Regions from separate parts of the Cellulomonas sp. FA1 genome, predicted to be linked through region 2. Evidence: predicted binding sites of a transcription regulator. Region 2 holds the regulator's gene; the other holds the start of a gene.

Region 1 (7,365 bases), 430 kb from region 2:
TGCCCACGAGCACCTCGATCTCGCGCTTCGTCAGCACCGGGGTCGGCTCGACGGGGCGTGCGGCGACACCCGCGTCGGCGCGCGCCACGTGGCTCTCCTGCAGCGGCGTCGCCGGGTGCGGCACGGCCGGCACGGCCACGCCCGCGGTGACGGGGCTGGCCTGCACGTGCGCGGCGACGGCCGCGAGCTCGGCCCGGCCGACGTCGGGCGCGAGGAAGCCGCGCGCACCGAGCGCCAGGGCCCGGTCGAGCGCCTCGCCGTCGTCGGGCCCGGCGAGCAGCACGACGGCCGTCGACGGCGCGACCGCGCGCAGCCGGCGGATCGCCTCCGTGGGCCCGGCGCCGGGCAGGTGCGCGTCCAGCAGCACGACGGTGGGCGTGATGCGGCGCGCGAGCGCCAGCAGCTCGTCCGCGGTCGCCGCCGCCCGGACCGGCGCCAACGACGGCACTCCGATCGATGTCACGACGAGCCGCTCGCGGACGGTCGCCGAGCCGTGGCAGACCACGACTCCAGCCATGGGTATCCTCCTCGCGCCGATCCCGGCACCACAACGCGTGCACGGGTCCATGCCTGCATCGGCGTTACCGGTGCGTCACGTTAGCCCTCACGCCCGACCACCGGGAATCAACGCGCCGTTTCCTCACGGTTGACGGGTCCCTCGTGATATGCCGTCACGCTATCGGGTCAGCGCGTCGGCACCGGATGAGACGCCCGTCACAGGGGTGCGGCCTGCGCGACGACCGCCAGCACCTCGTGGACCAGCCCCGTCAGCGTGCGGGCGCGGTGGACCGACCGGTCGAGCGGGACGCGCTCGCCCGCGACCTCCGGCACCATGACGAACTGCGGGAGGTCGTCCCGCTCCCGGGCGAGCGCCGCGACCACGGACAGGTCCGGCGCGGGAGCCTCGGAGACGGTCACGACGGCGCGGGCCCGGGTCATGAGCGCGAGCTCGCCGGCGTGCCGGGTCGACACGGGGCCGGCGACGAGCCGCGCGTCGACGCCGCCGTCGACGAGCGCCGCGGCGAGCGCGTGCGCGACCACGGGACGCGTCTCCCCCGGCACCGGGAGCAGCAGCACGACCGCGGCGTCGGCCGCGGGGGGCGCGGCCGTGCGCGCGCGCAGCGCGGCGAGCACGCCCCCGACCAGCGTGGCGCGCGCGTCGACGCCGGGCCGCTCGACGACCGTGCGTCGCGCGAGCGCGGCGAACGCGGGCTGGACGAGCCCCGTCCACCAGGCGGCGAGGTCGTCGACCGCACCGAGGTCGAGCAGCGCCACGCAGCGGTCGCCACGCCCCGTCAGGGCGGCGTCGACGAGCTCGACGACGCCACGGGCGCCGGCCGCGCGCCCGGCCGGGGGCGCGTCCGTGGCGACGGCCGGGGTCGGCGCGCCGCTCGGCGTGGGCACGGTCGGGAGCCGCGCGGTGAGGTCGTCGCTGCGGGGCGGCGGGCCGGCGGCGACGTCCGCGGCGAGGGCGAGCCGGGCGGCCTCCGCGGGCGCGACGCCGTCGATCGTGAGGCGGCGCATGACGAGCAGCCGGTCGAGGTCGCTCGGGGCGTACCGGCGGTGGGCCCCGGCGTGATGCTCGGACGGGCCGAGGCCGTAGCGGCGGTCCCACGTCCGCAGCGTCGCGGGGGCGACGCCGAGCCGGCGCGCGACGGCCGCGACGGTCAGCGCGGGCCCGTCGCCCCCGGGCTCGGTGCGGTCGTGCGGGTCGTCGACGGGACCCGTCGACACGTCCGCACCGTCAAGCCCTTCCTCGGCTGCCGCGACCATGACGCGATTGTGCCAGCCACGGGCCGCGCCGCCCGCCTCGAGCGCGTCACGAGCTGGCGCGGTCCGCCGGCGAACCGCGCCGCACCGCGCCGCATCGCGCCACCGAATCGCGTCAGCGAAGAGGGTCTTGAACAACTTCTGGCGCGGTTGTACGGTTACGGCACGTCAACACGGGCAACCGTCGACGGCGACCGACTTTCGTCCCGGCCACGAGCCGCCGGACGTGCCGCACGAATCGAGGAGGACCCCCATGGCTGAGATCTCGCGTCTGCCCGGACCGGTGATGGACCTGTGGGAGTGGCAGTTCGAGGGCGCCTGCCGCGACGCCGACCAGGACCTGTTCTTCCACCCCGAGGGCGAGCGCGGCTCGGCCCGCCGCCGCCGCGCCGAGGCCGCCAAGGCCATCTGCGCCACCTGCCCCGTCCTCAACGAGTGCCGCGAGCAGTCGCTCGCCGTGCGCGAGCCCTACGGCGTCTGGGGCGGCCTCTCCGAGGACGAGCGCGCCGCCGTGCTCGCCGAGCGCGCCGGCCGTCGCGTCACCGCCTGACCCGCACCACCTGACCCCGCACCACCGACCGCGCCCCGGTCCGACGCCGCCGTCGGCCCGGGGCGTCTTCGTCCCCGGCGCCGTCGTCGGCCCCACGACCGGGGCGGCGCGCGCCGCCCCTCCCTCACGACGCGGCCCCGCCGTCACGCGTCGCCCCACGACGACGAAGGCCCCCTCCGGACGGAGGGGGCCTTCGTGCTGCCGGGGACGGGCCCCGGGTGCAGCGGAGTCGTCAGCCGACGATCGCGAGGATGTCGCGCGCCGAGAGGATCAGGTAGTCCTCACCGGCGTACTTGACCTCGGTGCCGCCGTACTTGGAGTAGATGACCTTGTCGCCGACGGCCACGTCGAGCGGCACACGGTTCCCCTTGTCATCGATCCGGCCCGGACCCACGGCCAGGACCTCGCCCTCCTGGGGCTTCTCCTTGGCGCTGTCCGGGATGACGAGACCCGACGCGGTCGTCGTCTCGGCCTCGAGGGTCTTGACGACGATCCGGTCCTCGAGGGGCTTGATGGAGACCGACACAGCGGACCTCCCCTTCGCATGTGAGTCGTTCTGAGGCAGTGTCTGCGCCGCACCGTCGCCGCCGTCGTCGCGGGTGCCGGGGCCACCTGTGCGGTTGGCGCCCCCTGACGGGACCGCCGGTTCCTCACTCTAGGAATGCGTTAGCACTCGGTCAACCCGAGTGCCAGCATCCGGGTCCCCGACCTGCACGGTGACGCGGCCGCGGCGCGGCGCCCGGACCGCCCCGTGACGTCCCGTGACGTCCCGGCGGCGTGGCCGTGGGAGGCTGGGCGCGTGGACGACGCCGGGCTGGTCAAGCTCCTGCAGCCGGAGGGGTGGGCCCTGCTGCAGGCCCTGCCGCCGTACGACGAGCGGCTCGCGATGCCGATCGCCGAACGCCTCCAGAAGGAGGGTCTCGACCCCGCGCTCGTCGCGGCCGCGCTCACCCAGTCCCGGCTGCGCGCCAAGGCGCACGCCAAGCTCGGCGAGTTCGCCGAGGGCATGCTCTTCACCGTCGCGGGCCTCGAGCAGGCGACGCGTCTCGAGGTCGCGGCCCACCACGCGCGGCGGTACCGCGACGCGGGCTGCACGTACGTCGCCGACCTCACGTGCGGGCTCGGCGCCGACGCGCTCGCGCTCGCGGGCGTCGGGCTGCGCGTCCTCGCGACCGACGTCGACGAGACGACCGCGGCGCTCGCGACCGTCAACCTGCGCGCGTTCCCCGAGGTGCAGGTGCGCATGGCGGACGGCACGGCGCTCGACCTGGCGGCCGAGGGCGTCGACGGCGTCTACGCCGACCCCGCACGCCGCACCGGCAGCGGCCGCCGCGTCTTCGACCCGAGCGCGTACAGCCCGCCGCTGGACGCGGTCCTCGCGACCCGCGACGTCGTCCCGGCGCTCGGCCTCAAGCTCGGCCCCGGCCTGGCCCACCGCGACCTGCCCGTGGACGCCGAGGCGCAGTGGGTGTCGTCGGACGGCGAGGTCGTCGAGCTCGGCCTGTGGTTCGGGCCGCTCGCTCCCGACGGCCCCGGCCGCACGGCCCTCGTGCTGCGCGACGGCGCCGCGCACACGCTGCGCGCGGACCCCGACGGCGACGACGACGCGCCCCCGGTCGGGCCGGTGGGCGGGTACCTGTACGAGCCGGACGGCGCCGTGATCCGCGCGGGGCTCGTGGGCACGGTCGCCCACCGCGTGCGCGGACGCCTGATCGACCCCACGATCGCCTACGTGACCTCCGACGCCCTGGCGGACCGCACCGCGTGGCACCCGCTCGCGACCGCGTACCGCGTGCTCGACGACCTGCCCTTCGGCCTCAAGCGGCTGCGCACCTACCTGCGCGAGCGCGGCGTGGGCCGCCTGACCATCAAGAAGCGCGGCACGGCCGTGGTGCCTGAGACGCTGCGCCGCCAGCTCGACCTGCGCGGCCCCGCCGAGGGCACGGTCGTGCTCACGCGCGTCGCGGGCCAGCAGCGCGTGCTCGTCGTGGAGCCGGTCTGATGGCGGCGCCCGTCGCGCTGCCGTTCGCGACGTCGGAGCGGTCGACCGTCGGCATCGAGTGGGAGGTCGGCCTGGTCGACGCCGACTCGGGCGACCTGCGGCAGGCCGCGCAGGCGATCTTCGAGGCCGTGCGCCCCGCCGACGGCACGGACCACCCGCACATCACGTCCGAGCTGCTGCTCAACACGGTCGAGGTGTCGTCGGGCAAGTGCCGCACGGTCGGCGAGGCGGGGGCGGACCTGCAGCGCGCGCTCGACGAGGTCGCGGCGGCCGCGCGCCCGCTGCGCATCGAGCTCATGGGCGCGGGCACCCACCCGTTCGCGAGCTGGGCGGCGCAGCGCGTCACCGACAAGGAGCGCTACGCGACGCTGATCGACCGCACGCAGTGGTGGGGCCGGCAGATGCTCATCTACGGCGTGCACGTGCACGTGGGCGTCGAGGACCGCGACAAGGTGCTGCCGCTGAGCCGCGCGATGCTCACGGTGTTCCCGCACCTGCAGTCGCTGTCCGCGTCGTCGCCGTTCTGGGGCGGCAAGGACACGGGGTACGCGTCGAACCGCGCGTTGCTGTTCCAGCAGCTGCCGACCGCGGGGCTGCCGCCGCAGCTCGAGCACTGGGAGCAGCTCGAGCAGTACGTGGGCGACATGATGCACACGGGCGTGATCGACCAGGTCGACGAGGTCCGGTGGGACATCCGCCCGTCGCCGCGGTTCGGCACGCTCGAGATGCGGATCGCCGACGGCGCCGCGAACCTCCTCGAGGTCACCGCGATCAGCGCGCTCACGCACTGCTTCGTCGAGCACTTCTCGACCCTGATCGACGCGGGCGAGCCGCTGCCGACCATGCCGCAGTGGTTCGTCCAGGAGAACAAGTGGCGCTCGGCGCGCTACGGCATGGACGCGATCGTCATCACGAACGCGGCGGGCGACGAGGAGCTCGTGACGGACTCGGTGAGCCGGTGGCTCGTCGAGCTCGCGCCCGTGGCCGAGCGGCTGGGGTGCGCGGCCGAGCTCGAGCAGGTGCGCACGATCCTGCGCCGCGGCGCGTCGTACCAGCGCCAGCGCGCGGTGGCGCGCCGGAACGCGGGCGAGCTCGAGCCGGTCGTGCGGTCGCTCGTCGCCGAGCTCGCGGCCGGCCGCCCGCTCTGACCCGGGCCGTCGACGTCCGCCGTCCGCCCTCCCCCGTCAGTCCTCCCACCGCCACGTCCGCAGCGCGTCCTCGAGCACCCCGAGCGCCGCGGTCTCGTCCGGCGCGTAGGTCAGCAGCCACCGCCACGTGCGCCCGCGGCGGTCGAGCCGGGCCTCGGTGCGCGCGAGCCCGGCGACCTGGAGGGTGCGCGTCGCGACGGTCCCCGCCGCGACGGCGCGCTCGCGCACGTCGCCCGTCGGTGTCACCCCCGGGCCCCAGGCGACGACCTCGGGGACCGCGAGCGCGTCGCGCGGCGGCACGCCCGGGTCGGCGGGGTGGACCGCGACGACCAGCGACGCGGTCGGTGAGAGCCGTACGTACGCAGCGGTCCACGTGCCCGGCGAGCCCGGGACCCCGGCCGCGGTCGGCGCGCAGGGCACACGGCACCGCGCTGCCGTGCTGCCGGTCTCGTCGGCGAGGACGACCTCGACCGGCGCGGCGGGCACCGCGCCGGCCTCGGCGGGACCCGGACGGCTGGGGCCCGCGGCGGAGGCGTCCGCGGCAGCCGGGTCCCCGGCGGGGGCGTCCGCGGGGATCCACTCCCAGGTGGCGAGGACCGCGTCGTCGAGGCCGTCGACGACGTGGTCGCCGTCGCGCCGCACGAGGCCGACGACGAAGGCCCAGCCGTCGCGGTCCACGTGGGTGTCGGTGACGACGGTCGACCCCGCGCCGAACGTGTGCCGCCATGCCGCACCGGCCGCCGTCGCCGCGCGCAGCACCTCGCCGACGGGGTGGGTGTGCACCCCCAGCGCCCGGCCGAGCGCGGGCCGGTCCGCGGCGGCCGCGAGCACCGTGCCGGTGTCGACGCGCCCCACACGCCCGAGCACGACGACCAGCAGCGCCCGGCCGCTGCCCAGGTGCACGGTGACCACCTGCCTGCTGCCGTCGGAGCCCGCGTCGGCGGGCGGCGACGAGTGCCACGGCAGCCAGACCCGGAACCCCGGGCAGCCGTCCGGCGTGGGCGGCACGGTGGCGCGGACGCGCAGCTCGGTCGGATCGGCCCGCGCCGGCAGCCGCTCGACGTCCGCACCGGCGACGCGTCCCCGCAGCGGGATCGCCCGACGGACGGCCTCGACGGCGCGCTCGCGCTCGAGCGGTGGCAGGCCCGGGTCGAGCATCCGGACCATCCGACGCCGCAGCCGCCAGCGGAACAGCGGCCCGGCGGGCAGGTACGCGAGGACGTACACCGCTCCGAGGACGAGGAGGACGACCGGCAGGGCTTCTCGCACCTCCCGTGCGTCGGCACGTCGGGGCGTCGCCTGAAGCGCGCGTCCGCACGGGGCGCACCGGTACGCGACCACACCCGCTAGTTTGCATCACCAGATAGCAGGCCTTACCGTGAAAGCGTGACCAGCGACCGCGACCCCCAGCTCCTCAAGGGCGTGCTGCCCATGCTCACGCTCGCCGCGCTCACGCACGACGAGTCCTACGGCTACGAGCTCGTCGCGGCCCTGCGCGCGGCCGGCCTCGCCGAGCTGTCGACCGGGACGCTCTACCCCGTGCTGACGCGCCTCGAGCGCGACGGCCTCGTGACGTCCCGGCTCGTGGCCTCGTCGTCCGGCCCGGCCCGCAAGTACTACCGACCCAGCGACGCGGGCCTCGCCGCGCTGCGCACGCAGCGCGCGTCGTGGGCCGCGCTCGTCGCGACCGCCGACCGCGTCCTGCGCGCCGCCGCCGCGACAGCAGCCGCCGGCACGGCGGCCACCGACACCGCGCCCACCGCGGCGCCGACCCACCCGGAGGGGATCCGATGACCACGCACCACGACACCGCACCCGACGCATCCGCCACCGACGACGCCGCGCACCGCCTCACCTGGCGCGACCGCCAGCGACTGTCCTGGTGGTTCCTGCGG
Region 2 (7,365 bases):
CGGCGACGTGCGCGACGAGCCCCTTGCCGTCGAGGGCCTGCTCGACGAGCGGCACGCACGCGCGGCGCGACTGCTTGGTGGCCGTGCGCACCGTCCCGATCCACCGTGCGCGGCTCTTCTGCGCGCGGTCGCCCCGCCAGATGACGACCGAGCGCTCGGCCTGCCACGGCACGACCACGTCGACGCCGACCTCGGTCGCCGCCTCGATCGCCATCTCGTCGCGGTCGCCCTTGGCGAGCGCCTGCACGAGCACGAGCCGCGGCGACGGCGCGGGCTCGCGCATGACGTCGTCGACGTCGATCCGCACGCCCTCGGGACCGGCGGCGCGCACGCGCCCGAGCAGCCGGACGCCCGCGCCGTCGACGACGTCGACGCGTTCGCCCGGCCCGCGGCGCTGCACGACGCCCGCGTGCCGCCCCTCGGTCCCGTCGAGCAGGAACTCCCCGCCCGCGACGACGTCGTTGAGCCGCCCGGCGTCGACGAGGAAGACCGGTGCGCTCACCGGCCCGTGAGCTTGTCGCGCAGCTTGGAGAACACGCCCGGGTGGGCGGCCGCGAGCCGCGCCTCGGGGCGCTCCTCGCCGCGCAGCGCGGCGAGCCGCCGCAGCAGCTCCGCCTGCTCGTCGTCGGCGGGCGTGGGCACCTGGACCTCGACGTGCACGTGCAGGTCGCCGCGGCCTCCCACGTGCAGGTGGCCGACGCCCAGCCCCTTGAGCGTGACGACCTGCCCGGGCTGGGTGCCGGGCCGCAGGTCGACCTCGCGCTCGCCGTCGAGCGTCTCCATGGTGAGCACCGTGCCGAGCGCCGCCGCCGTCATGGGGACCTGCAGGGTCGCGTGCAGGTCGTCGCCCTTGCGCACGAACGTCTCGTGCTTGCGCTCGCGCACCTCGAGGTAGACGTCGCCGGCAGGGCCGCCCGCGGGGCCGACCTCGCCCTGGCCCGTGAGCTTGATGCGCGTGCCGGTGTCGACGCCCGCCGGCACGTCGACGGACAGCGTGCGCCGCGAGCGCACGCGCCCCTCGCCCGCGCACTCGGTGCACGGCTCGGGGATGACCGTGCCGAACCCGTGGCACGCCGCGCACGGCTGCGTCGTCATGACCCGGCCGAGGAACGACTGCGCGACGCGCTGCACCGAGCCGCGCCCGCCGCAGACGTCGCACGTGCGGGGCGACGTGCCCGGGCGGCAGCACGTGCCGCCGCACGTGGGGCACAGCACCGCGGTGTCGACCTGGATCTCGCGGTGCACGCCGAACGCGGCCTCGGCGAGGTCGAGGTCGAGGCGCACGAGCGCGTCCTGGCCGCGCCGCGCGCGCGGCGCGGGACCGCGGGGCGCACCGCCGCCGGCGGCGCCGAAGAACGTCTCGAAGATGTCCTGGAACCCGAAGCCGCCGCCCATGCCGCCGCCAGGCGACGACGGGTCGGCGCCCATGTCGTACGCGCGCCGCTTGTCGGGGTTGCCGAGCACGTCGTACGCGCGCGACACGTCCTTGAACCGCTCCTCGGTGGCGGCGTCCGTCCCCGCGACGTCGGGGTGCAGCTCGCGTGCGAGCTTGCGGTACGCCTTCTTGATCTGCTCGGGCGTCGCGTCGCGCGCGACGCCCAGGATCTCGTAGTAGTCGGTCACGTGGCGTGGTGCTCGCTTCCTGCTCGTGCGTGGCGTGGACGGGCCTGCGCGGGGCGCCGGACGGCGCGTGCGCGGCGCGCCGTCAGCCCGCGAGGATCCGGGTCAGGTACCGGGCGACGGCACGCACCGCCGCCATGGTCTGGGGGTAGTCCATGCGCAGCGGGCCGACCGACCCGAGCACGGCGACCGACGACCCGTCGCCGCCGTAGCCGCTGGTGACGATGCTGGTCTCCGCGAGGCCCTCGTGCTGCGTCTCGCGCCCGATGCGCACCGCGACGCCCGAGGCGTCCTCGGCCATCTCCGACAGCAGCCGCAGCAGCACGACCTGCTCCTCGAGCGCCTCGAGGACCGGGCCGAGGGTGTGCGCGAAGTCGGCGCCAGCGCTGCGCGCGAGGTGCGAGGCGCCGGCGACGACCACGCGCTCCTCGCTCTCCTGCGCCAGGGTCTCGGAGACCACCGCGACGACGGCGCGCACGAGGTCGCCGCCCGCGGGCGTGAACTCCGCCGCGAGGTCCTGCAGCGCGCCGTCCAGCTCGGCCAGCCGCATGCCGGCGGCCGCGACGTTGAGGCGCACGCGCAGCCGCGCGACGACCGACTCGTCGAGGTCCTCGCGGAGCTCGAGCGTGCGCTGCTCGACGCGCCCGGTGGTCGTGATGATGACGACCAGCAGGTGCCGCGCGCCGACGGGCACGAGCTCGACGTGCCGCAGGGCCGAGCGCCGCAGCGACGGGTACTGCACGACCGCGACCTGGTGGGTCAGCTGCGCGAGCAGCCGCACGGCGCGGTCGATGACGTCGTCGAGGTCGACCGCCTCCTCCAGCAGCAGGCCGATCGCGCGCTTCTCGGCCGCCGAGAGCGGCTTGACGCCCGAGAGCTGGTCGACGAACACGCGGTAGCCGAGGTCGGTGGGCACGCGACCGGCCGAGGTGTGCGGCTGGACGATGAGCCCGGCGTCCTCGAGCGCGGCCATGTCGTTGCGGATCGTCGCCGGCGACACGCCGAGCGCGTGCCGCTCCGTGAGCGCGCGCGACCCGACCGGCTCGCGCGTCGCGACGTAGTCCTCGACGATCGCGCGCAGCACGTCCAGCCGACGGTCCTCGCTCATCTCGCCTCCTCCGTCGCCCGTGCGCCCACCCGTGCGGGGGGCGCCCCGCGGCCCGTGACGTAGCACTCGCCCGGACCGAGTGCCAATTCTACGCGGTCCCTCCGGCGGGACCACGGCGAGGCAGCGCGTCACCCGTCACGTCCCGCACGGACCTCCTAGAGTCTCCCGCGTGACCCACGACCGCTACGGCTCCGACGTGCTGTCGTCGGACCGCTCCGCCCCGCGCACCGCGCACCACCGCCCGCCGCGCACGGCGCGCGACCAGCCGGCCGAGCACGGCCTCGTCGTCGAGGACGTCGAGACCGGCTGGGTCGGCGCGGTCGTGCGGGTCGAGAAGTCCGGCGGGCAGCACGTCGTCGTGCTCGAGGACCGGCGGGGCCGCACGCGGACCTTCCGGCTCGGCCCGGGTTTCTGGGTCGACGGCGAGCCCGTCGTCCTCACCGCGCCCGTGACGTCCCGCGCGCCCGCCCGGCCGACCCGCACCGCGTCCGGGTCGGTCGCCGTGCCCGACGCACCGGCGCGCGTCGCGCGGGGCTCACGCATCTGGGTCGAGGGCAAGCACGACGCCGAGCTCGTCGAGAAGGTGTGGGGCGACGACCTGCGCGTCGAGGGCGTCGTGGTCGAGCTGCTCGACGGCGTGGACCACCTCGCCGACGCGCTGCGCGAGTTCCGGCCGAGCGCCGACCGGCGCGTCGGCGTGCTGGTGGACCACCTCGTGCCGGGGTCGAAGGAGAGCCGGATCGCCGCCGAGGCCGTCCGCGGCGTGCCCGCGGGCAGCGTGCTGGTGCTGGGGCACCCGTACGTCGACGTGTGGCAGGCCGTGCGCCCCGAGCGGCTCGGGCTCACGTCGTGGCCCACGATCGAGCGCGGCACCGAGTGGAAGCGCGGGATCCTGCGCGAGCTCGGGTGGCCGGCCGCCGAGCAGGCGGACGTCGCGCGCGCGTGGCAGCGGATCCTGCGCTCGGTGCGCTCGTACGCGGACCTCGAGCCGAGCCTGCTGGGACGCGTCGAGGAGCTCATCGACTTCGTCACCGCCTGACACGACCCGGCACGACGAGGCCCGCCCGGGGAGCCCGGGCGGGCCTCGTGCCGTGCACCTTGGCCGTCAGGCCGCGATCTGCCCGTTCGTCACGCGGCGGTACGCGTACGCGGAGAACAGCGCGGCGACCGGGCCGGCGACCAGCACGCCGACGAAGCAGGCGATGATGCCCACCACGACGATCGCGATGGCGACGAGCACCACGAGCACCGAGGACCCGACGTTGCGGGTCTGCAGCTGCACCGACTCGCGGATCGCGTCGATCGCGCCGAGGTTGCGGTCGACGATCAGGTGGTAGCCGAAGAACACGAAGTACGTGATGGCGATCTGCGCGAGCGCGCCGAAGAACGGGATGAACGTGAGGACCCCGTTGGCGACCGCGAGCAGCAGGCCCAGCACGAACACCTGGGCCACGTGCGAGAAGTCGAACATGTCGGCCAGCGACACCGGACGCCCGGCCGTGACCTTGAGCGCGGTGCCGATGACGGCGGCGCTGAACAGCGACCCCAGCAGGATCGTCACGGCCGTGACGACCGCACCCGCGATGCCGGCCGAGGCCAGCGCGAAGCCGGCGCCGACGCCGCTGCCGTCGCGGCCGATCAGCGAGCCGAAGCCGCCGAAGATGCCCGACACGAGCGACGTCACGACGCTGATGCCGATGAACCACAGCAGCGTGCCGACCAGGAACGTCACCCAGTTCTGACCGAACTTGGAGAACGCCCACGAGAAGCCGTTGCCGATGTCGACCTGGCCCGGTGCCGGCGCGTACGGCTGGCCGTAGGGCTGCTGGCCGTAGGGCTGACCCGCCGGCTGGCCGTACGGCGACGCCGGCGGCGTGGTGCCGTACCCCGGGGGCGGCGGGTAGGCGCCGCCCGGGGCGGGGTGGGCGCGCCCGGCTGCGGCGCGGCGGGCGGCACGTCGCCGCCCGGCTGGCCGTGGCCCGGCGGGGGCGGCGGCACGTCGCGGCCGTCCTCGTCGCGGGGCGGCACGCCCCCGGTGTTCTCGCTCATCAAGGACCCTCCAGGTCACAGGAAGGGACGTGGGCCGTCCCGCGGGTCAGAGAACCGAAACGCGACAGAACGTGTCAAGTCCAGAAGTCCCGATCCCGCCACGTGCAGCCGTCCGCACCTGTACGCTACGCGCGGACTTCACCCCCTGCGACCGGAGCACCCACGTGACCCACCCCGCCGACGGACCACCGGCCTGGGGCCCGCCGCCACCCGCCCCGCCGCTGCGGCCCGACGAGGAGCGCACGTGGGCGATCCTGGCGCACGTGCTCCCGCTGCTCGGCCTCGGCTTCGTGCCGCCGCTCGTCGTGTGGCTCGTCTTCCGCGGCCGCGGGCCGTTCCTCGAGCACCACGCCAAGGAGTCGCTCAACTTCCAGCTCGCGTCGCTCGTCGCCCTCGCCCTGGCGGCCGTCGTGGCCGTCGTGACGTTCGGGCTGCTGTCGCCCGTGCTGCTCGGCGTGCTCGTGGCGTGGGTCGTGCTCGGCGTCCTCGCGGCCGTCGCCGCGAGCCGCTGGGAGTGGTACCGCTACCCGCTGACGATCCGCTTCGTCCCCTGACGGCGACGCCGCCGGTCCGTGGCGGGTCCGGCGAGCGCCGGCACCGGGGCGGACGGCGCGTCAGACGACGAGCGCGCGCACTACGGCGTCGGCCAGCAGCCGCCCGCGACGCGTGAGGACGACCCGGCGCTCGCCGTCGGCACCCAGCGCGGCGCGGCCGTCGACCAGGCCGTCCGCGACGAGCCCCGCGACCGCGGCCCGTGCGGCGGGCTCGAGGTCGGCGACCGGCAGCCCCTCGGCGACGCGCACGCCCAGCATGACGCGCTCGAGCTGCGCGGTGCCCGCGTCGACGAGCTCGCGGCCCGCGGCCGGGCTCAGCCCGCGTCCCAGCCGGTCCGCGTAGGCGCGCGGGTGCTTGACGTTCCACCACCGCACGCCGCCGACGTGGCTGTGGGCGCCCGGGCCGATCCCCCACCAGTCGTCCCCGCGCCAGTACCCGAGGTTGTGCTGCGACGCGTCCGCGGGCGTGCGGGCCCAGTTGCTCACCTCGTACCAGCGCAGCCCGGCGGCCGTGAGCAGGTCGTCGACGAGCTCGTACTTGGTCGCCTGGTCGTCCTCGTCGGGCAACGTCAGCTCGCCGCGGCGCACCTGCACCGCCATGCGCGTGCCGGGCTCGACGACCAGCGCGTACGCGCTGACGTGGTCGACCCCGGTGCTCAGCGCGACGTCGACCGAGCGCCGCCAGTCGTCGAGCGACTCCCCCGGCGTGCCGTAGATGAGGTCGAGCGACACCCGCAGCCCCGCGTCGCGCGCCCACCGCACGACGTCCGGGACCCGCGCGGGGTCGTGCGTGCGCTCGAGCGTCGCGAGCACGTGCGGCACGGCCGACTGCATGCCGAACGACACGCGCGTGACGCCGCCCGCCGCGAGGCGCGCGAGCCCCTCGGGCGTCACCGAGTCGGGGTTGGCCTCGGTCGTGACCTCGGCACCGGGCGCGAGCCCCCACGTGTCGCGCACGCCGGCCAGCAGGCGCGCGAGGTCGTCGACCGGCAGCAGCGTCGGCGTGCCGCCGCCGACGAACACGGTCGACACCGCGCGGTGCGGCACGCCCGCGTCGCGCAGCACGCGGTCGGCGAGCGCGACCTCGCCGAGCGCGGTCGACGCGTAGGCGTCGAGGCTCGCGCCACCGCCCAGCTCGGTCGCGGTGTAGGTGTTGAAGTCGCAGTACCCGCAGCGCACGGCGCAGAAGGGCACGTGCAGGTAGACGCCGAACCGGCGCGCGTCGGCACCGGCCGCCGCCGACGCGGGCAGCGTGCCGTCGGGCGGTGCGGGGTCGCCGTCGGGCAGCGCCGGGCTCACGCGGCGCCGCCCTCGACGGGCGCCGTCGCGCTCACTTCTTCTTCGCGTCCTTGGCGTCCTTGCCGCCGCTGCCGCCGTCGGACGAGAGCGCGGCGATGAAGGCCTCCTGCGGCACGTCGACCCGACCGATGGTCTTCATGCGCTTCTTGCCCTCCTTCTGCTTCTCGAGCAGCTTGCGCTTGCGGCTGATGTCGCCGCCGTAGCACTTGGCGAGGACGTCCTTGCGCATCGCGCGGATGGTCTCGCGCGCGATGATCCGCGAGCCGATCGCGGCCTGGATCGGCACCTCGAACTGCTGGCGCGGGATGAGCTCCTTGAGCTTGGCCGTCATCATGACGCCGTACGCGTACGCCTTGTCCTTGTGGACGATCGCGCTGAACGCGTCGACCTGCTCGCCCTGCAGCAGGATGTCGACCTTCACGAGGTCGGCGGCCTGGTCGCCGGTCGTGTCGTAGTCGAGGCTCGCGTACCCGCGCGTGCGCGACTTGAGGTGGTCGAAGAAGTCGAACACGATCTCGGCGAGCGGCAGCAGGTAGCGCATCTCGACGCGGTCCTCGGACAGGTAGTCCATGCCCTGCAGGTCGCCGCGCCGCGACTGGCACAGCTCCATGATCGTGCCGACGAACTCCGACGGCGTCAGGATCGTGGCCTTGACGACCGGTTCGCGGACCTCGCGGATCTTGCCCGCGGGGAACTCGCTCGGGTTCGTCACGACGACCTCGGTGCGGTCCTCGA

What was found. Region 2 encodes HrcA, which represses chaperone genes, less so after heat shock. Its sites were predicted from a motif close to TTNGCACTCGNNNNNNNCGAGTGCNAA; they were not measured.
Region 1: the regulator HrcA is predicted to act here: its motif matches at 2,987-3,013, upstream of groES (co-chaperone GroES).

Annotation. Positions count from the first base shown of each region.
Region 1 is NZ_LBMY01000001.1:1,807,655-1,815,019, forward strand. Features, by position in the region: gene GY42_RS08005 (response regulator transcription factor) at 1-517, opposite strand, end outside; gene GY42_RS08010 (MerR family transcriptional regulator) at 715-1,734, opposite strand; gene GY42_RS08015 (WhiB family transcriptional regulator) at 2,024-2,320, shown strand; gene groES (co-chaperone GroES) at 2,553-2,846, opposite strand; gene GY42_RS08025 (class I SAM-dependent methyltransferase) at 3,120-4,322, shown strand; gene GY42_RS08030 (glutamate--cysteine ligase) at 4,322-5,470, shown strand; gene GY42_RS08035 (hypothetical protein) at 5,507-6,739, opposite strand; gene GY42_RS08040 (PadR family transcriptional regulator) at 6,857-7,264, shown strand; gene GY42_RS18145 (hypothetical protein) at 7,261-7,365, shown strand, end outside.
Region 2 is NZ_LBMY01000001.1:1,378,292-1,385,656, forward strand. Features, by position in the region: gene GY42_RS06155 (16S rRNA (uracil(1498)-N(3))-methyltransferase) at 1-502, opposite strand, end outside; gene dnaJ (molecular chaperone DnaJ) at 499-1,623, opposite strand; gene hrcA (heat-inducible transcriptional repressor HrcA) at 1,706-2,728, opposite strand; gene GY42_RS06170 (DUF3097 domain-containing protein) at 2,898-3,767, shown strand; gene GY42_RS06175 (hypothetical protein) at 3,834-4,796, opposite strand; gene GY42_RS06180 (DUF4870 domain-containing protein) at 4,942-5,331, shown strand; gene hemW (radical SAM family heme chaperone HemW) at 5,392-6,630, opposite strand; gene lepA (translation elongation factor 4) at 6,662-7,365, opposite strand, start outside.